One region of the Pseudoselenomonas caprae genome, then DNA from elsewhere that is predicted to be linked to it. Evidence: riboswitches for the same ligand, from Rfam matches in the RefSeq annotation. Region 1 holds a riboswitch; each other region holds the start of a gene.

What was found. Region 1 has a riboswitch for cobalamin ahead of FZ041_RS10830 (methylmalonyl-CoA mutase family protein). Riboswitches for the same ligand answer to the same signal wherever they lie in the genome.
Region 2: another riboswitch for cobalamin. It lies ahead of cobI (precorrin-2 C(20)-methyltransferase); the one in region 1 lies ahead of FZ041_RS10830 (methylmalonyl-CoA mutase family protein).
Region 3: another riboswitch for cobalamin. It lies ahead of nikB (nickel ABC transporter permease); the one in region 1 lies ahead of FZ041_RS10830 (methylmalonyl-CoA mutase family protein).

The regions. Positions count from the first base shown of each region.
Region 1 is NZ_VTOZ01000024.1:15,545-22,743, forward strand. It holds gene FZ041_RS10800 (peptidase U32 family protein) at 1-455, opposite strand, end outside; gene FZ041_RS10805 (hypothetical protein) at 639-1,202, shown strand; gene FZ041_RS10810 (biotin transporter BioY) at 1,222-1,788, shown strand; gene FZ041_RS10815 (energy-coupling factor ABC transporter ATP-binding protein) at 1,813-2,484, opposite strand; gene FZ041_RS10820 (energy-coupling factor transporter transmembrane component T) at 2,481-3,281, opposite strand; gene cbiM (cobalt transporter CbiM) at 3,294-4,307, opposite strand; cobalamin riboswitch at 4,482-4,667, shown strand; gene FZ041_RS10830 (methylmalonyl-CoA mutase family protein) at 5,022-7,199, shown strand, end outside.
Region 2 is NZ_VTOZ01000027.1:18,092-25,290, forward strand. It holds gene FZ041_RS11460 (sirohydrochlorin cobaltochelatase) at 1-170, shown strand, start outside; gene FZ041_RS11465 (OadG family protein) at 316-684, shown strand; gene FZ041_RS11470 (sodium ion-translocating decarboxylase subunit beta) at 706-1,836, shown strand; cobalamin riboswitch at 2,004-2,177, shown strand; gene cobI (precorrin-2 C(20)-methyltransferase) at 2,305-3,006, shown strand; gene FZ041_RS11480 (ABC transporter substrate-binding protein) at 3,044-3,997, shown strand; gene FZ041_RS11485 (FecCD family ABC transporter permease) at 3,994-4,998, shown strand; gene FZ041_RS11490 (ABC transporter ATP-binding protein) at 5,000-5,785, shown strand; gene FZ041_RS11495 (FeoA family protein) at 6,035-6,259, shown strand; gene feoB (ferrous iron transport protein B) at 6,317-7,199, shown strand, end outside.
Region 3 is NZ_VTOZ01000035.1:651-7,849, forward strand. It holds partial or broken gene FZ041_RS12850 (ABC transporter substrate-binding protein) at 1-590, opposite strand, end outside; gene nikC (nickel transporter permease) at 645-1,460, opposite strand; gene nikB (nickel ABC transporter permease) at 1,457-2,365, opposite strand; cobalamin riboswitch at 2,600-2,805, opposite strand; gene hydE ([FeFe] hydrogenase H-cluster radical SAM maturase HydE) at 3,183-4,259, shown strand; gene hydG ([FeFe] hydrogenase H-cluster radical SAM maturase HydG) at 4,252-5,667, shown strand; gene FZ041_RS12875 (cytochrome b/b6 domain-containing protein) at 5,743-6,408, opposite strand; gene FZ041_RS12880 (iron hydrogenase small subunit) at 6,425-6,730, opposite strand; gene FZ041_RS12885 ([FeFe] hydrogenase, group A) at 6,744-7,199, opposite strand, start outside.

The DNA of each region.
Region 1 (7,199 bases):
AGCGTCATCTCACGGCCGACAACGATGCGCGTGATGCCATACTCTTTGAGTTTTTCGATGGCGTGCTCGTTGTGCGTATTCATCATGACCGACGTATGGATGGGGATGTCGATGCCCATTTCGTGTACGAGCTCGAGAACAGCAAAATCCTGCACGAGCAGAGCGTCCGGCTTGATTTCATTGAGATAGGCAAGATATTCGCGCAGCGCTGGAATCTCTTCGTCGCTGATGAGGTTGTTGAGGGTGATATAGAGTTTGACATCGTGCTCATGGGTGTAGGCGATGGCCTTTTTGAGCATTTCGTTGTCGAAGTTGAAATCGCCTTCGTGCATGCGCATATTGAAGTGCTTGCCGCCGAGGTAGCAGGCATCGGCACCGGACTCGACGCCGGCGACGAGCGCATCCCAAGTGCCGGCCGGAGCCAGCAGCTCTACCGATTTACGATTAAGAATCATGATATAAGTTAACTCCTTTAATAAACTTTCTTAATAACTAATAGACCTAATATATAAGTATAACAGGAATGATAGCAACCAGCAATAATCATATGTATGAATTCGGTCAACTTTAAAATCAATACTAGGTTGACGAAAGGCGGCGCGGTGTTTATAATGAGATTGTTTGCAGGAGGTCAAGGGATGGAGAAGAATCATTTGCGGGCGCTGGCTGAGGTGCTGGCGTGCCTGCAGGGAGAGCGGTTTGCTGGTGCTGTCATCATGCGTGCCGAGTGGTCGCTGCTCTCCGCTGGCGAGGGGCAGACCGAGGCGCTGCGGGTGCTGAGAGACCGGCATGGCCTCATGACAGTTTGCTGTCAGGCCGCTGGGGAGCAGCTGCTGGTGACCATGCTGCTGGGGCATAAGCCGGTGCGTCCGGCCGTTGACATGTCAACATCTGACAAGTCAGATTTGACATGTCAGATGGCCGGGCGGGAGTGGTGGAGGATCTCTGCCGCTGAAGTCCGGGCGTTTGCGGCAGCCGTCGGCGATGGGAACAGCATCCATCAAGGGGATGCTCCTGTGATCCCAGGACTGCTGCTGCTGGAAAAGCTCCTTGCGCAGCGTCCCCGGGGGGCAGCGAAGCTGGTGCTGCGCTTTTTCCATGCAGCGTATGCGGGTTTTGTGTTTGTAGACTGGCCAAGCGGGCGGCTTTGGCAGGAGGAGCGCTGTACAGCGGCGTTTGCTTGGCAGGAAATCAAGGTATAGGTTAAGGCAGGTCTTTATTATGCAGAAAGAAACAGTAATGGAATTACCAGAAGAAAAATTCACGGTGCGGCAGATGACGAAGATGGCCCTTTGTCTGGCCTTCTGCTGTGTATCGGCGTTCATCTCGTTCCCGCTGCCGTTCACGCCAGGGCTCGTGACCGCGCTGACCGTTGCGCTTACGGTGACGGCGCTCGTGCTGCCGCCAAAACTTACCTTTATCACGATTGCGGCCTATGTGTTCTTAGGGGCCGTGGGCTTGCCGGTGTTCCCCGGCGGCATGGGCGGTCTTGGCCGTCTCCTGGGGCCGACGGGCGGCTTTTACTTCGGCTGGCCCTTTGTCTGCCTGCTGGTCAGCCTGCTCAAGGGAAAGGCCGTCGGCTTTCGTCGCTATGCGCTGGTGGCAGTGCTCGTCGGTGTGCCGCTGACCTATGTGGGCGGCTTGATCTCGATGATGCTCGTCATGCAGGTCGGTCTCTGGCAGGGACTTATCATGGCGGTGTTCCCGTTTATCCCTGGCGATATCATGAAGGCACTGCTGGCGGCGTTTATCGGCGTGCGGGTCAACAAGATGCTCGCAAACCTCTGAGCTTTGGCGCAGAGGTGGCGCTTGTCATGCCTGCGTCTGTAGCTGGTGGTCAGCGGTGAGCGTGAATGTCCTGGCCGCGAGCGTCCGGGCAAGGCCTGCGTCATGCGTGGCGACAATCAGGGTCTTGCCCGCAGCCTGCAGGGCTTGCAGGAATTCCTGCAGCCAGGCTTGGGCTTTCTCATCGAGGGCGCTGAGGGGCTCGTCGAAGACCCAGATGCTAGGATTCATAGTCAATATGGCGGCGATAGCCGCCTTTTTCTTTTCGCCGCCCGATAGGGTATAGGGCGCGCGCCGGCGCAGATGACCGAGCTCGAGCAGCTCCAGGGCATCATCGACGCGGCGCTTGATTTCAGCGGGGGCAAGGCCCATCTGCTCAGGACCGAAGGCGAGTTCCTCGGCGACGCTGCCGCAGAAAAGCTGCGCGTCAGGATTCTGCCAGACAAAGCCCACCTGCTGATGGAACCATTTGGAGTAGCGATGGTCGCGCATTCTGCCCGCAGTGATCTCGGTGCCGAGGAACTGATAGGTACCAAGCTCGGGATAGATGAGACCGTTCAGCATGCGCAGCAGCGTGGATTTGCCCGCCCCGTTGGGGCCGCGCAGGAGAACTGTATCGCCCTTGGCGATGGTGAAGTTGATATGACGCAGTACGGGCTCACCTTCGTAGGCATAGCAGACATCAACAAAGCGGATCATAGGATAACCTCCAGACGCAGGAAAAGATAAAGATAACCGAAAAGAATCAGGATGAGCAGAGTGTCGCCGCGGCAGAACGCCATGCGGCGGGCTGGCAGGTATTCGCCGGTGAAGCAGCGGCAGGTCATCGCCTCATACATGTCGGCTGACATTTTCTGCGAGCGCAGCAGCAGCGTGCCCAGGATGCCGCCGATGGCCTGCTGCTTATGCGGGTTGCTGCCGACGGAGCGCAGCTTGAGCGCTGTCAGCATATCGCTGGCAATCTCGCCGAGCAGGATGATATAGCGCAGCGTCGTGTCCAAGAGAAAGATGACCGTTTGCGGCACGTGGAAGGCACGCAGGGCCGCCGTGATGTCGTTCCCCGGCAGGAAGGCCCGCAGGCTGGCCAGGGCGGTGACGGATAGGAAGGTCTTGGCCGGCAGCAGCAGGACGAGCGGGCCGCTGCCGAGCCAGAGGGCGGGCAGGATGAGCAGCAGGGTGAAGAGTGCGGCGGCAAAGGCCGTCTGGAGTGCCTGCCACAGCATATGCCCTGGCAGCAGGCAGAGCACGACAAGGGTGAGTGCCAGCTGGCAGAGCAGGAAGGCCGCGGTGTGGGCGGCTGCGCAGCATAGCAGCCAGAAGAACAGGAAACAGAGCGCGCACGGAGCCGAGACGGAACGGCTCCCAGCGGCGCATTGCTGACGGAGGGTGAGCAGCACGGTCAGTACACGCAAAAGAGACCGGGAGATGAAATAGTCCCGGTCCCGATTTGGCTGATAGTGTTCTTCCTGTGTTGCCCATGGAGGAAGTTTCAACATGCAATAAGCCCCTTAGTGTTTGGCGATGGATGTGTCATAATCGGTTGGCGCGTGGAAGAAGGAGGCGAAGGCCTTGAAGGCGAGCACCAGGAGCGCTGTGCCGATGATGGCGGACAGGATATAGCCGAAGGATTCGGGCAGGCCGGCGATGGCATAGTCGGGGAACAGGGCGTCAAAGGTGAAGCCATCCTCCATGCCAGCTGGCGTATAGCCAAGTGCAGAGCCGAGGAAATCCTGCTCAGCGAGCTCCTCGGGGTCCCATTCCCCCCAGGCGGTACCCGTGGCGAGCAGCCCCAGCGGCGTGCCGAGGATCAGCAGACCGAGAAGGCCGTAGACAGCCTTGCTGCCCTGGGACTCGTGGCCATCTGTTGCCAGAAGCGCGGGAGAAGCCTGCTTCAGGAAGGCCAGGATGGCTGTGGTGAAGACGACCTCTGCAAGACCGAAAAGCGTCAGGTGGCCGGCCATCATCGCGGGGATGGAAACCGACAGCGGATACGGGCAATAGAGGGCATGGCCTGCTGCGTCCGTGAAGAGCAGCGGCTGGAGGCCGAACTCGATGGCCGCACAAAGGGCGGCGAGATTGATGCCGGCATATGCACCGATGCCGGCGGCAGCGAGATCATGCTGCGGCATTGCTTTCTTCAGGAGCTGATAGATGGCCCAGCCGGCAAACGGCATGACAAATGCCATGTTGAAGCAGTTGGCACCGAAAGCCAGCAGTCCGCCGTCGCCGAAGAAGAGCGCCTGCACGAACAGGGCGACGCTGACGGCAAGGCAGGCAGACCAAGGGCCGAACAGGATGGCCAGCAGCACGGCGCCGACGGCGTGACCAGTCGTGCCGCCGGGAAGCGGCAGGTTGAACATCATGCCAAGGAACGAAAAGGCCGCGCCAATTCCCAGCAGCGGCATTTTTTCCTTGGGAATTTCCTGTTTGACTTTCTGCACGGCCAGCCACCAGACCGGTGCCATGGCAGCACCGAAGACGGCGCAGGTGGACGGGCTCAGATAATTTTCTGGAATGTGCATACTATCACTCCTAACATTAAATAAGAAAGAAATAAGACCTCAATATGATTACAGTTTAAAGTATTTCCGCGAGATTTGTAAGCCCTAGGGGGATGTGATTTCGACCTGTGATTTTTTTCGCGAAAATTTGACAATTAGTCCAAACAATAGTAAAATAAATATCAGTTAAAACAGAATATCGCGATTGGATCAGGTGTCGCAAGACTTAATAGGGAAGCCGGTAAAATCCGGCGCGGTCCCGCCACTGTAACAGCGAGCGACTCCGCAGATATGTCACTGGAGAGGGAAAAAGCCTCTTTGGGAAGGCGCGGAGGAGCGATGAACTGGAGCCAGGAGAACTGCCTGATTGACGATCACCGTTTGACCTGCGAGCGATGGGGATGGGGATCTTGGACGATTTAGTTTAGAAAGAGTCAGGCTTTTACCTGACCGTTAGAACTGAATGTTTTTCAAGATGAGCCTATTTCCGCATGCAGCAGGGAATGGGCTCATTGTGGTATGTATTCTCGCTGTTCTTGACTTTAGGCGAAAGGTTTTTCCTCATGGAATCTTCTGTGGGGAAGAAATTGCTCATACATTTCATTCAGTTCTATGTATTGGCTGCCTTTGTTGCAGCAAGGGTCTCGATTTGTGGAAGGATCGAGACCCTTCTTTTTTTGCCTGGGCGGATGAAATGGAGCATATATTATTCTACCTTTAAAGGGGGAAATGTATATGAGTAATGAAACAAAGACACAGGCAGAGTCGGAACTCGACCTGCAGGCCATTCTGAAGAAGGCCGAGCAGCAGACCGAGTTCCCCGATGTCCCGCTCGACGAATTCACGCCGCCGACGTACGAAGAGTGGAAGGAGAACTGTATCACGCTCCTGAAGGGAGCACCCTTTGAGAAGAAGATGTTCACCAAGACCTACGAGGGAATCACCTTTGACCCGATGTACTTCCGCAATACCACCGAGGAAATCCTTCCACGCACGTCTTTCCCCGGCATGGATGATTTCCTGCGCGGCTCCCGTCCCAATGGCTATATCAAGTCGCCTTGGGGGATCGCCCAGGCCTGCGATGAGACGATGCCTGCGGAGAACAATGAGCTGCTGAAATACGAGCTGGAAAAAGGCTCGACAATCTATCATATCAAACTTGACCAGTCAACCTTGACCGGTCAGGATGCACGCGAGGCGGAAAAGCCGGGCGATGAGGGCTGCAGCGTAACGACGCTGGACGATATGCATGTACTGCTCGATGGACTCAAGCTCGACGAGCAGCCGCTCTACCTCTATGCCGGCCAGACAGCACTGCCGTTGCTGTCGATGGTGGCGGCTGTGCGCCGGGCATCGGGGAAAGACATGCAGGCGGTCTGCGGCTTTATCGGTGCTGATCCCATTGGCGAGCTGGCCGAGCGGGGAACCCTGTCGGCAACGCTCAGCGACCGCTATGATGAGCTGGCGGAGTGTGCGAAATGGGCTATCGCCAATGCGCCGGAGCTGCGCACGATTATGGTCCGCAGCGATGTCTACAGCCGCGGCGGTGCCAATGATATCCAGGAGGCATCCTATACGATTGACACGGCAGTCACTTATTTGCGGGAGATGCAAAAACGGGGCCTTTCGATTGATGAGGCGGCCAGCCAGATCATGTTCGGTTTTTCGATGGGGGCCAATTTCTTCCTGCAGATTGCGAAGCTCCGCGCGATGCGGCCCATCTGGGCGCAGATCATCGCGGCCTTTGGCGGCAGTACCGAGTCCCAGCGCATGCATGTCCATGCCCGGCCGGCATTGTTCTTCAAGACGGTCTATGATCCCTATGTTAATATGCTGCGCAACACGACAGAAATCTTTTCGGGGGTTGTCGGCGGTATCGATTCGTTTGAGAATGCACCGTTTGATGAGCCGATTCGCAAGGGCGACGTGTTCTCGCGCCGCATTGCGCGTAACGTGCAGATTATCCTGCAGGAAGAGTTCGGTCTCTTGCAGCCAATCGATCCGGCCGGTGGTTCGTGGGCGGTGGAGTCGCTGACGAAACAGGTCAAGGAAAAGATCTGGGAGGCCTTCCAGACGGTGGAGGGTGCAGGCGGTATTGTCGAGGCGCTGAAGGCTGGCAAGCCGCAGCAGGCCATCGGCGAGGTGCTGGCTGAGCGGTTCAAGAATGCCGAGCTCAGGCGCGACCGCATTGTCGGTAACAATATGTACCCGAATATGACGGAGAAACTTCTCGACCCGCGCACCGAGGATTGGGCCGAAAATAAAAAAGCGCGTACCGAGGCCATCGAAGCGTATCTGGCGGATATCGACGGCAAGTATCGCGCGGAGAAACTCGAGGCCCTGTCGAAAGCTCAAACAGACCGGGTGACGGCAGCTATCGCGGCTGCCGAGGCTGGGGCAACTCTGCCGGAGCTTTGGGCAGCACTGCCAAAGACTGGTGAGGCGCCAAGTGTCGAGAAAATCACGCCGCACCGCTGGAGTGAACGCTTTGAGGGCCTGCGTCACCGCACGGAAAAATACGCAGCCGACAAGGGGGATAACGTGCGCATTTTCCTGGCGAATATGGGGCCGATTCCGCAGCATAAGGCAAGGGCGGACTTTACCACAGGCTTTTTGCAGGTCGGGGCTTTTGAGGTCTTGCGTAACGATGGTTTCAAGACGACCGATGAAGCGGCGGCCGCCGCAGCCGAGTCCGGGGCGGATGCCGTGGTCATCTGTTCGACCGATGCGACCTATCCGGAAATCGTTCCCGATTTAGCACCAAAACTTCATAAGGCGCTGCCAGCGGCTACGGTCTATCTGGCTGGAGCCGCACCGAAAGAATTGCTCGAAACGTACAACGCGGCGGGCATTGACGATTACATTTCGGTACGAGCCAATTGTTACAAAATCCTGCAGTTCCTGCAGCAGAAG
Region 2 (7,199 bases), on a different contig from region 1:
GCCATGTCACGCGTGATATGGCCGGCAGCAATCCGGACTCCTGGCAAAGCCAGCTCGTGGCAGCAGGCTTTGCGGTGCGGACGGATATGCGCGGCCTGGGTGAGCATCCAGCCTTCCGGGCACTCTATGCCCAGAAGGTGCGCCAGGCGCTGGCAGCAGTCAAATGGTAAAAGATAAGAGGAATTTTCGGATAACTTTCGGCTATCATATGAATTCGATATAAATATTTTTATTTTTTGAAAATTCCTCTATAATATAAATTAACCAACAGCCCCCAATATAGGCATTATCGTTTAATTTGAATGAGGTGAGTGTATGTCACATCCAGTAACAACGAATCCTTTGATCATCATGCTGATCAACATGACGGTCGTATTCCTGGTTCTGACGGTTTTGGGTCTTGTCATCAATCTGATCCACATCATCGATCCGACGAAACCGAAACAGGAAAAGCAGGAAGAGGCCGCACCCGCACCGGCAGAAGCAGCTGCTGCGCCTGTGGAAAGCGCGCCGGCAGCCGGGACGGCAGCTGCCGAGGAGGGGATTTCCCCGGAGATCGTCGCCGTCATCGCTGCAGCGATTGCCAGCTATGGCTATGGCATGGAGCAGGTTCGTGCGATTCGCCCGTTGCCGCGTGATGCTTGGAAAAATTCCGGCCGTGCACAGATGGCAAACCGGGGCTAAGGCAGGGAAGGAGGAAATATTATGGAACTTTTGAATGCATTTGCCGTTTCCCTGCAGTCGGTTTGGGCTGACAGCGGTTTTTCGGCATTCACCATGGGCAATGGCATCATGATCCTCGTGGGTTTGCTGCTGCTCTATATGGCCATTGTCAAGGAGTTTGAGCCGCTGCTCCTGGGGCCGATCGCCTTCGGCTGCGTGCTGGCAAACTTCCCGCGCACGGGCTTCTTCACGGAGCCGGGCCTTATGCAGGCTATCCACTATGGTATCGCCAATGAGATTTTCCCGCCGCTGATCTTCCTGGGCATCGGTGCGATGACGGACTTCGGCCCGCTGCTCGCCCGCCCGGTTACCCTGCTCCTGGGGGCAGCTGCACAGATCGGTGTCTTCGTCGCCCTCGTCGGCGCAATGCTCCTGGGCTTCAACGTACAGGAAGCTGGCGCTATCGGCATCATCGGTGGTGCTGATGGCCCGACGGCTATCTATCTTTCCATCCAGATGGCACCGCACCTCCTGGGCGCGATTGCCGTAGCCGCTTACTCCTACATGTCGCTGGTTCCGCTGATCCAGCCGCCGATCATGAAGCTCTTGACGTCGCAGAAAGAGCGTGAGGTGGCCATGGAGCAGTTGCGTCCGGTTACGAAGTTCGAGCGTGTCTGCTTCCCAATCGTTGCTGCAATCGTCATCAGCCTGCTGCTGCCGCCAATCGCGTCGCTGCTTGGCTGCTTGATGCTCGGCAACTTGTTCCGTGAGTCCGGCGTCATGGACCGCCTCTCGGATACGGCGCAGAATTCGCTCTGCAACATCGTTACGATTTTCCTCGCAACGGGTACTGGCATGACGATGAATGCCGATGACTTCCTCGTTCCGCAGACGCTCATGATCATCGGCCTTGGCCTTGTGGCTTTCATCGCTGGTACGGCTGGCGGTGTCCTGTTCGGCAAGATCATGTGCCGTGTGTCCGGCTGGAAGATCAACCCGCTGATCGGCTCGGCTGGTGTATCGGCAGTGCCGATGGCAGCACGCGTCAGCCAGGTGGTTGGCATGAAGGCAAAACCGGGCAACTACCTGCTCATGCATGCCATGGGCCCGAACGTTGCTGGCGTCATCGGTACGGCAGTAGCTGCTGGTACGATGCTGGCTATGCTCAAATAAGTTCATAGAATAGGTAAGCCCGCTGATTCAAGATATGAGTCAGCGGGCTTTTGCTTTACCGAATTGCAGGTTTCTGCGTTCTTTCTGATTTCTGCGCTTACGGACACTCTGCAATTTGAACATAAAGGTGCCAGTGCTGTCGATTGACAGGCCGTATGCATCGGTGTAAAATTTGTAAATGGACGGGTGCCGTGAGGCTTAATAGAGAAACCGGTGCGATGCCGGTACGGTCACGCCACTGTAATGCGGAGAATCTCATAATATGTCACTGGCAGTTTGCTGGGAAGGCTTGAGGTTTGATGAGGCAGAGTCAGGAGAACTGCCAGTCTGAAAATCACCGTGAAAGTGCAGGCTTTCGCACCTACGAACGATGGGGAGGGGATTCGGCGTATAGTGGAGTCCCTTCTCTGCGTGGAGAAGGCTTTTTTTATGGTGTAAACCAAGTAGCAGGTGGAGGTTATCAGAAGTATGAGCGGAATTTTTTATGGTATTGGTGTGGGCCCTGGCGATCCGGAGCTCTTGACAATCAAGGCAATCCGTGCCATCGAGAAGGTTGATGTGCTGATTGCACCGAAGACAGAGAAGAAGGATGGCAGTGTGGCGCTTTCGATTGCCAAACCATATCTGAAGAAGGATATCGAGATTGTCTATCAGGTATTCCCGATGGTCAAGGGGTTTGCAGAGAACAATACCGATGCCTGGGAGTCGAATAAGAAGGAAATCCTGGCACTTTTGAAGGCGGGCAAGAATGTGGCTTTCCTGACGCTCGGCGATCCGATGTTTTATAGCACATACATCTATGTTTACCGCTTGCTGGAGCATGAAGATATCGAAATCCAGACAATCCCGGGCATTCCGGCATTTGCGGCAATCGGCAGCCAGATGGGGTATCCGATCGTTGAGGGCGACGATGTGCTTAGCATCGTGCCGGCAACAGCTTCGCCGGAGAAGGTCGAAAAAGCTGTGCAGTCGGCCGATAATGTCGTGCTCATGAAGGTGTACAAGAATTTCGCTGAAATCACGGATATGCTGGCCCGCAACGATATGGCCAAGCAGGCTGTGCTCGTAAGCCGTGCAGGTCTTCCCGATGAACGCATCATCGAGGACATCGAGGCGCATAAAGAGGAAAAACTGAATTACTTATCGACTATCCTGACGCGGAAAAACTAAGCGGGATGGTTGATATATAGAAGGGAAGTTTTCTATCATGAAAAAAATCCTGTTCTTGCTTATGGCGGCACTGGTTATGCTGGCAGCAGGCTGTGGACCGCAGCCTGCTGCCACGGACGGCAGTTCCGCCAAGGCGTATGCGGTCATTACCGATGATTTGGGCCGCGAGGTCGTGCTTCCCCAAAAGCCGAAGCGTATTGTCGTGACCTCAGCATCGTTTTTGGAGCCATTGGAGTCCGTCGATGGCGCAGCATTGGTTGTCGGCCGTCCGGATTCCAAGACCAAGATGCCGGATTACGCCAAGGAGCTCACCAGCGTCGGTAAGGTCTATCAGATTGATGCCGAGAAAGTGCTGGCCTGTGAGCCGGATCTTGTCATTGTCAATAAAGGTATGAACGAGAAGCTCGTCGATGCGCTGGAGAGCAATGGCATCCGTACTTTGGTGCTCGATATGAAGAGCTATGAGGATGTCAAGCGCGAGGTCGGCATTCTGGCGCAGGTGACGGGCGCCAAGGACAAAGGCGACAAGCTGATTGCTGACATGGATGCGAAAATCCAGTCGGTCAAGGATAAGATTCCGCAGGACAAGCGCCGCGTATCTGTCATCCATAGTACAAGCCAGGGCCTTACGGTGCAGCTTGAGGGCAGCATTGCCGGATCGGTGGCGAAGATGCTGGGCTGGGAGAATGTAGCCAGTGGCACGGCACCGCTGGAGAAGAATCCCGATGCAGCACCGTACAGTCTGGAAAATCTCGTCGCCCAGAATCCGGAGCTCATCTTTGTCACAAGCATGGGCAAGCTGGATGCCATCAAGAGCGAGATGGATGCAACGATGAAGGGCAGCCCTGCCTGGCAGTCGGTCGCGGCTGTACGTGAGGGGCGTGTCTACTATTTGCCGCAGGATCTTTTCCTGTTGAGCCCCGGCATCCATTATCCGGAGGCCGTCGAGGCGATGGCCAGATGCGTTTATCCTGAGGTGTTTGCCAAATGAAAAAAATGCCGGCTGAATCGGACCGTCTGGTAAAGCGGCGGATATCACTATTAGTGGTATTTGCCGTTTTGGCATGTCTGGGCGGCATCATCAGCATAATGAAAGGTTCCGTTCCCATTCCATTGGCAGAGATTGCCGCTGCGCTTTTAGGGGACAGTGCTGGCACCCATCAGCAGATCCTGATGAATATCCGTTTGCCACGCACTATCGTTGCCGCCTTTGTCGGCATCAATCTGTCGTTGTCGGGAGCTATCTTGCAGGCCATCATGAAAAATCCGCTGGCTGATCCGCATATCATCGGCATATCATCGGGGGCAGGGCTGGCGGGCATTGTCATCATGCTCGCACTGCCAGAACACAGCTGGCTTATCATGCCAGTGGCGTTTGCTGGAGCGATGGGAGCAGCTATGCTCATCTATCTTCTGGCCTGGAAGAACGGTATCCGGCCAATCCGCATCATCCTGGCGGGCGTCGCTGTGTCAGCCTTTTTCGGCGCAGGGATTTCGGCGATGATGATTTTTTACAGTGACAGGGTCCATAGTGCGCTGATGTGGATGGTCGGCGGACTGTCGGCGCGCAGCTGGCCGCATGTCGAGCTGCTTTGGCCCTATACGCTGGCCGGGCTGGTGCTGGCGCTGGTACTCGCGCGGCAGCTCAATATTCTCCAGCTCGGGGATGAGCTGGCCCGCGGTCTTGGCCTGTCCGTGGAACGGACGCGGCTTTTGGCGACGGCGGTCGCGGCATTGCTCGCGGCAAGTGCCGTGTCAGTGGTCGGCCTATTGGGGTTTGTCGGCCTTATTGTCCCCCATGCTGCGCGGCTGCTGGTGGGCTCGGACTATCGCTTCCTGCTGCCGGCAGCGGCGCTTTTGGGCGCAGCGGTCGTGATGTTTAGCGATACGTTTGCGCGCACGGCTTTTGCACCGGTGGAGCTGCCTGTCGGTATCATCATGGCAGTGCTCGGTGCGCCGTTCTTCCTGTTCCTGCTCAGAAGGGAGCTTTGATATGACACTTTCCATCAAGAATCTGAGCGTCAGGATTGCGCATAAGGACATCCTGCATGATTTATCGATTGACTTTGCGGCAGGAAAGCGCACGGCAATCATCGGACCGAATGGGGCGGGCAAGTCGACGCTGCTGAAGACCGCAGCAGGGCTGCGCACGGACTATACGGGCAGTGTCCAGCTTGATGCGGTGGATATCCGCAGGCTTTCACGGCGGGATATCGCGCGCAGGCTGGCCATCCTGCCGCAAGGCGCGACGGCACCGCCTGATACGACGGTGCAGCAGCTGGTAGACTACGGGCGCTTTCCGTATCGCAGCTGGTTTCGTGCCAGCGATGCCAAGGCAGATCGCGAGGCGGTCGAGTGGGCGATGGCAGTCACGCATACGGAGCAATTTGCGGCGCGTCAGGTGCAGACGTTATCAGGTGGCGAGCGGCAGCGGGCGTTTCTGGCGATGGCGCTTGCCCAGCAGCCAGAGATCCTGCTGCTTGACGAGCCGACGACGTATCTCGATATTGCCCATCAGCTGGAGGTCATGGACATAGTCGCTAAAATCAATCGCGATTATGGCATGACTGTCATCATGGTGCTGCACGATATCAACCACGCGCTGCAGTATGCTGATGAGATTGCCGTATTGACCGGTCATCACATAGCAGCGCAGGGGCGGCCACAGGACATCCTGACCGTGGACATGCTGGCTGAAGTCTTCCATGTGAAGGCCGATGTTTTCGTGAATAGTCAGGGAGCGGCGGTGTTATCGCCGGTGGGCCTGGTGAGAGACTGACGGCCTGTGCCATATATATAGAAGCGAATAATCGGATCCCCGCTGTTTTGTGCGTGTTTGCGCCCAGAACAGCGGGGATTTTGTATTGATGAGAATTTAATGAAAAGAAAATGAAAAAATGTCTCAAATATAAATGATAATCCTTGACAATTGAAGATGATATGAGTTATCATACTCAAAGATAAACAATATCATTATCAGCAAGGCCGATAGTGTCTGGCTATGAGAGTTTATGGGGAGGTTTTTGATTTGACTTTGAAAGATGGCAAAACTGGCATGACGCTGAAAATCCAGCAGATTGGCGACAGTGAGCTGAAGGAACGCCTTATGACCATGGGGCTCACGCCGGGAACCAAGGTAAAGGTCCTGCGTTCGGCGCCACTGGGCGATCCTATCGCGATTGGTGTCCGCTCCTACAATCTGGCACTTCGCCGCGCGGATGCGGAGATGGTTACGGTGGAGCAGGTCGGCTGAGTTTGACCCGTCAATTGACCAGTCAAATAGAAATTCAAAGGAGACGATTGATACAAAATGGCAACATTAGCAGTAGCATTGACCGGTAATCCGAATACCGGTAAATCGACGATATTCAACGAGCTCACAGGTGCCCGCCAGAAAATCGGTAACTGGCCGGGCGTTACGGTCGACAAGAAGGTCGGTTATACCCGCCACAATGACCGTGCGATTTCCATCGTTGACCTGCCGGGAACGTACAGCGTCAACGCACGCTCCCCGGAGGAGAAAATCGTCATCGATTATCTCACGACCAATAAACTTGACCTCGTCATGGACGTTGTCGACAGCTCGAACATCGAGCGCAATCTGTTCCTGACGGTACAGCTGCTCGAAAAAGGCATTCCTCTCCTGATTGACCTCAATATGCAGGATGATGCGGAGCGCCGCGGCATCAAGATCGACTGCCGCAAGCTCGAGGATGCTCTGGGAATGCCGGTCGTCCAGACTGTTGGCCGCAGCAGCAAGAGCACGAAAAAGCTGCTCGATGTATTCACGTCGACGGTCATGGCAAACTATGAGCCGAGCCAGCTCGTCAAAGATCATATCCTCAAGGTGCAGGAAATCGAGGCCAGCAACAAGACGGCTGATGCTAAGCAGGAAGCAATCATCGAGGCGCGTTATGCGTTGATTGACCAGGTTATGGCTGAGGCTGTTACGGTCAAGAACATGGGGGCAACGTTCTCGGAGAAGGTTGACCGCATCCTTGCCAATGGCGTTTTGGCATTACCGCTCTTTTTAGCTATCATGTATGCTGTTTTCCAGATTACGTTTGAGTGGATTGGCCAGCCGATTGCGGATGCTCTCGATTCGTTGATCAATGAGGATTTCCTTGAGTTCGCAACGGATGCGCTGACGGATGCCGGCGTTGCTGAGTGGATGGTATCGCTGGTCTGCGATG
Region 3 (7,199 bases), on a different contig from region 1:
TTGACAAAGGACTCTACCATATACGGGCCAGTACAGATGGGGCCTTCCTTGGCAAAATCACGGCCAGCCTCGGCCTTCGTATCCACCACGATGAACAATGGATCTGCCAGGAAGCCCATGAGATTCGGCATCGGTTTTTCCGTCGTGATGATAAGATTCTGCCCTTCGGCCCGGATTTCCTTATACTTGAAGAATGTCTCCGCACGATTGTTCTTGGCAAAAACGCGTTCCAGTGATGCCTTGACAGCCTCGGCCGTCAGTTCATCCCCATTGGAGAATTTCACGCCATCACGGATCTTGATGGTCCATGTCAGATGGTCGTCACTGATTGACCATTTCTCCGCCAGCCACGGCTGCACATTCATCTTCTCATCAAACTTTGTCAGGCACTCACCCAGACCATAGCGCATGACTACCCAGCCAAAATAGTTCTGCGTCGGCTCCAGGGTATCAGCAAAATTCGTCACACCAACCTTCAGTATGCCCTTCTGCACCGACTCATTGCCAGCCGTACTACCGCAGCCAGCAATCAGCGCAGCAGCGGCAATCCCGCACAAACCCACGCTTACAGCCCGCCAAAGTTTCTTCATTCTGCTTTTTTCCATGAAAATATCATCCTCTCCACAACATGACTAAATCACATCTCAGTTCTGACGCGGATCCAAAACATCGCGCAAACTGTCTCCCCACAGGTTGAACACCGCAACTACCAAAAAGATAGCCAAGCCTGGATAAACCATCAACCACGGTGCCGATTGGATATATTGCCGCCCCTCATTGAGCATTAATCCCCACTCTGGTATTGGCGGCTGAGCCCCAAAGCCCAAAAACGACAGCCCTGCAATCTCCATCATCATCGTGCCGATATCCATCGCCGCCGTGATGACTACCAGCGGCAACGTATTCGGCAGGATATGGCGCCACAAGATCATCGGCGTCCGCGTGCCGCTGAGACGGGCCGCCAGCACAAAATCCTGCTGCCGGAGCTTGAGCACCAGACTGCGCACCAGGCGCGCATATTTCGCCCAGCTTACCACCAGCAGCGCCATGATGGTATTGATGATACTGCCACCAAGTATTCCCGCAATGGCAATCGCCAGCACAATCCCAGGGAATGACAGCATCATATCCGCCAGCCGCATGAAGACCATCTCCACACGGCCGCCAAAATAACCGGCCAATGTGCCTACCAGCGACCCCGTCAAAGCCACCAGTACCACCAGGCAGAGCGTCATAAACAACGACGTCTGCGTGCCGCAGATGATCCGCGAAAAAATATCGCGGCCCAGCTTATCCGTCCCCAGCCAATGCTCAGCCGACGATGGCTGCAAGGCCAGCTGCATATTGCTGGCCAGCGGATCTTGCGGTGTCAGGTAAGGAGCAAACAATGCCACCAGCACGATAAGTGACACCAGCGCCGTATAAAAGGAAAACAACTTGTGCTCCCAAATAAGCGTCATCTTCGTACCTCCCTTCTAAGGCGCGGATTCAGATAAGTATACGACAGATCGACCAAAAAATTGATGGACATATAGACCAGGGAAATCCAAAGGACAAAGCCCTCGATAAGCGGATAATCACGCATCGTGATAGCCCGCACCGCCATGTTGCCGATCCCCGGCCATGAAAATACGATTTCGACTACGGCTACACCGCCTAGCAGCCACCCCATCGACATCCCCAACAACGTGATCAATGGCAACATCGCATTGGGCAGGACATGTTTCCAAAGGATTGCCATCTCCGACAATCCCCGAGCCCTGATTCCCGTGACATAGTCTTGATTCAGTTCTTCCAATACCACCGTACGGACCTGCCGCATGTATTTCGATGACATATAGATTGCCAGTGTCAAAGCAGGCAGCACGATTCCCGCCGCCGTGACTTCCGACTGCGCAATGGGAAACAGGCGCAGCTTCAAACCGAATACATATAGCAGCAACAATCCCAGCCAAAAACTTGGCATCGATACACCGATAAAGGACAACCCCCGCACGAGATGGTCTGGCAGCCTGTTCCGCTTCACAGCCGATAAGATCCCCAGCGGCAGCGAAATCAGCACCACTAGGACCATCGTGACAAATGCCAGAAGCAACGTCCCTTTGAACCCCTCCAGCAATTTTGCTGTAACCGGTTTCTTCGCAGAGTAAGACATACCCATATTTCCCTGCAAAACACCAGCCGCCCAATTCCCATACTGGACCAGGAACGGCTTATCGAGCCCCAGCTCATGCCGCGTCTGAGCCAGCGTCTCCTCCGACACGATCGTATCCGAAGCTTCCAGCAGCATCGAAGCCGGATCACCAGGTGCCAGCCAGGTCAGGCAAAAAGTCAGGAAGCTGACACCAATGACCGTCACCACCATCTGCAAAAGGCGGCTCCCATATGATTGCAACCACAACATCTCCCTCTCACCTCCACAAACAGATAAAAACCAATGTCACTGAACTCTTATCCATAAACAGCGTCCCTCTTCTCCCTTCCCCGCCCGCACACCGGACAGGCATAAAAAAAACCTGTCTGCAAAATGCAGACAGGCCAGGAATATCCAGAGCACGAATCTCCTCCGAAAATCCCCTCCCTATCGCTCGCAGGTCAAACGGTGATTGTCAATCAGGCAGTTCTCCTGGCTCCAGTTCATCATGATTGCTGCGCCTTCCCAAGAAAATCATTCCTCAGTGACCGGGATACCCTCAAAAGTGGCATCCACGAAGCAGCATCACTCGCTGTTACAGTGGCGGGACCGCGCCGGACTTTACCGGCTTCCCTATTAAGTCTTGCGACACCTGATCCATACTTTATGATATTGCATATCATATGCAAAAATATGCGAAAACATTGTAATTATACCATTTTCTGAACTGCGTGTCAAAACTAGACAAATTCCCTAAACCGCTTAAAAATTATGTTTTTATCCCCCCGGGGAGCTTCACACCCCCATTAATATTTTTTATAATAAAACTAATCGTAAGATATATTCCATTCACTAATCCAGAGGCTCAACTGTTTTAGCTGGAATGTATATGCAGAGAATAACTTCCCGTTTGTCTACTGCAATATATAGGCGCCGTGCATCAGTATGATTATTATCAATGGATACGATGCACGGCGTCTTATTTCCCTATTTTTCGTGTTATAATGGAAAAACAACGAATACTTCAGCAACCATCCGAGGCTAGACTATGAACAGGAAAAACTTGCTTGACCAGTTGGCTCATACCCATACCCTCGCCTTCGAAGACTTCATCGATCTGCTTGCACACCAAGATGAAGAATTGCAGGCATACGCAGCCGGACTGGCCGTCAAAACAACACAGTGCTATTACGGCAACAAGGTTTTCAGCCGCGGCCTGATCGAATTCACGAACATCTGCCAAAACAACTGCTATTACTGCGGCATCCGTGCCAGCAATGAAAACGTCCAGCGGTACCGGCTGAGTGATGAACAGATCCTGCAATGTGCCGCCACCGGCTATGAACTGGGCTTCCGCACCTTCGTCCTGCAAGGCGGCGAGGATCCCTACTACACCGACGACAGGATCTGCCATCTGGTGCAGCAGCTCAAGTACAAACATCCCGATTGCGCCATCACCTTGTCCATTGGCGAAAAGAGCCCAGAAAGCTATAAGCGCTACCGGCAGGCAGGGGCCGAGCGCTACCTTCTGCGCCATGAAACCGCAACGCCTGCGCATTACCATAAGCTCCACCCGCCGTCCATGAGTGCCGAAAACCGCTACGGCTGTCTCCGCACCTTGAAAGCGCTCGGTTTCCAGACGGGCGCCGGCTTCATGGTCGGCTCACCATGGCAGACATCGGAAGATCTGGCCCGCGACCTCATCTTCCTCCACGAGCTTCAGCCGGAGATGGTAGGCATCGGCCCCTTCATCCCCGCCGCAGGAACACCGTTTGCCCAGCAGCCAGCCGGCACCTTAGACCAGACGCTGTTCCTGCTGAGCCTCATCCGGCTGCTGCTGCCAGAAGTGCTGCTGCCAGCCACCACGGCCTTGGGCACGATCGATCCCCGCGGCCGCGAAAAGGGCATCCTGGCTGGTGCCAACGTAGTCATGCCCAACCTTTCCCCCCGGAACGTCCGGGCAAAATACCAGCTCTACGACAACAAGATCTGCACTGGGGAAGAAGCTGCTGAATGCATTGTCTGCCTAACCAAACGAATGAAATCCGTCGGCCGTGAGCTGGCCGTCGACCGGGGCGACAATGTCCGCTATATGAAAATGAAGGAGGAACCATACTGTGTATAATCCCAAATCGAGCAAAGCCGCAGAATTCATCGACCACGAGGAAATCCTCGCCTCCCTTGAATATGCTGACCAAAACAAGAACAATGCTGAACTCATCGATTCCATCCTCGCGAAAGCCAAGGAATGCAAAGGCCTTGACCATCGCGAAGCATCGGTTCTATTGGCCTGTGAGATCCCCGAAAAAAATGAGGAGATCTTCAAGCTTGCCGAGGACATCAAAAAGCAATTCTACGGCAACCGCATCGTGCTGTTCGCTCCGCTTTACCTGTCCAACTACTGCATCAATGGCTGCGTCTACTGCCCCTATCACGGGGTCAACAAAACCATCCCACGCGTAAAGCTTACGCAGGAACAGATCCGCGACGAAGTCATCGCCCTGCAGGATATGGGCCATAAGCGCCTGGCCATCGAAGCCGGTGAAGACCCGGTCAACAACCCGATCGAGTATATCCTCGACTCCATCCATACGATCTACTCGGTCAAACACAAGAATGGCGCCATCCGCCGTGTCAACGTCAACATCGCCGCCACCACGGTGGAAAACTACCGCAAGCTCCACGAAGCTGGCATCGGCACCTACATCCTGTTCCAGGAGACCTATCACAAGGATTCCTATGAGAAGCTCCATCCGACGGGACCGAAACACGACTACGCCTACCACACCGAAGCCATGGACCGCGCCATGGAAGGCGGCATCGACGACGTCGGCCTTGGTGTACTCTTTGGCCTAGACAAATACCGCTACGAATACGCTGGCCTTTTGATGCATGCGGAACATCTCGAAGCCACCTTCGGCGTTGGCCCCCACACGATTTCCGTGCCGCGCATCTGCCCGGCTGACGATATCGACGTGAATACCTTCAGCAACGCCATCGACGACGATACCTTCGCCAAGATTGTTGCCTGCATAAGGATTGCCGTTCCCTACACGGGCATGATTGTCTCGACGCGCGAATCCCAGAAATCCCGCGAACGCGTCCTGCATCTTGGCATCTCCCAGATTTCCGGAGGTTCCAGAACCTCCGTTGGCGGCTACACCCAGGAAGAACGCCCCGACGAAACGGCTCAGTTCGATGTGTCGGATACCCGCAGTCTCGACGATGTCATGAAATGGCTCATCGACATGGACTACGTACCATCCTTCTGCACGGCCTGCTACCGTGAAGGCCGCACCGGCGACCGCTTCATGGCCCTATGCAAGGCAAAGCAGATTCAGAACTGCTGCCTGCCCAATGCCCTGATGACCCTCAAGGAATATCTCGAGGATTATGCCTCCCCGGAAACGAAAGCTGCCGGCGAGAAACTGATTGCGAAAAACATCCCCGATGTAACCAATCCCGCCGCCCGCAAGACTCTGTCCGAACGCCTGCAGAAAATCGAACAGGGCGAACGCGACTTCCGTTTTTAAGCCTATAATGGATTCATGAAAACGCCCCTATAACTGAGCTTCAATGCTCAGTTATAGGGGCGTTCGTATTCTCAATCAGTCTTTGATTTTTTCGATTTCATTCTGGGTCCAGAGCGGATGATGATGTGCGGCGTGTTTGGCATTGATGGTGCCATCACCGAACATGCTGCAGAACTCCGGCCAGTTGTAGATGCCGAGGGGAATATGTCCCCCGCAGACGCAAAGGAACAGGCCCAGGCCAACAATCAGATGAATGCGATCTGCATAGTAGGCAATCTCCTTCGGAACCAGCGGCAGGGCAAAGTAGAGCACCGCACCCGTAAGGATGATGAGCAATGTACCGAAAAATACCATGATACCCATCATTTTCTGACCCGAGTTGATTTTGCCCATCGGCGGTACATCGATTTCCTGCAGGAAAATCATTTTCTGCGGATAACCGCCACCGACTTTCATCCATTCAATATCCTGCTTCGTCCAATGGAAGGCCTCGCGCCAAAACGCTACTACGCGTCCTGGGCAGAGCAGGAAAAACAACGTGCAGGCTATCATGAGAATCCATGCACCTACGATATGAACCTGCATCGTCAGATGCATTGCTGCTTCCCCAAACGGACGGAAAAACAGGATCACACCGGTAAGTCCTGCTGGCAAAAACCCCAGTACCAGACACCAGTGGAACAAGCGGACAGGTAAGCTATGATGAAGAATCCGTTCATTTCCTTTAAAGTTGTTATCCATCACAATCCCACCTTTCTTACAGGACACTGCGGTCTACATAATGCGTATGGAAAAGCTCTTCCGCCAGTGGACTCAGTGGCTGGAAGTTCATTTTCTTGTACATATTGAGCAGACTCTGGTTATGATGGCTCTGGCGTTTTGCCTGCTTTTCATCATCCTGATAAAGCCCTGCCGTACGCATCTTGATGTATTTCGTGCGGTCGACAATGAGATCCGTCACCGTATAGGCACCGGTCCAGAGGAATGCCGCAATGACGCCGGCAAAACCGAGGAATTCGCGGCGGTTGATCTTTACTTCTTTTTCTTTATAGGAATATCTCATAACGCACCTCCTATCACCATGGCAAGATAGCCTTGAACTTGCCGGTCCAGGACGTTCCCATCGGGTTGATTGGCTGGCCGCCGCCGTTTACGCAGCCGCCCGGACAGTTCATGACCTCGATGAAATGATACGGGCTGCTCCCAGCTTCGATTTCAGCCAACAGTGGCTCGACATTTTTCGTCCCATGGACAACCGCGATCTTCAGCGTGATTTCCTGGCCATTGTCCTTGAGCTTGAGCGGGATATCCGCCGTCTTGACCTCCTTGAGGCCGCGGACAGGCGCATAGCGGAGCTCACCGAGCTCCTCCCCCGTCAGGACGAAGTAAGCCGTGCGCAGGGCAGCTTCCATGACGCCGCCCGTTGCACCAAAAATCGTACCTGCGCCTGTATACTCAGCCAGTGGGTTGTCTTTCTCCTCAGCCGGCTCCACATTGCGGACATCGATATTGAGCTTCTTCAGCAGACGCGC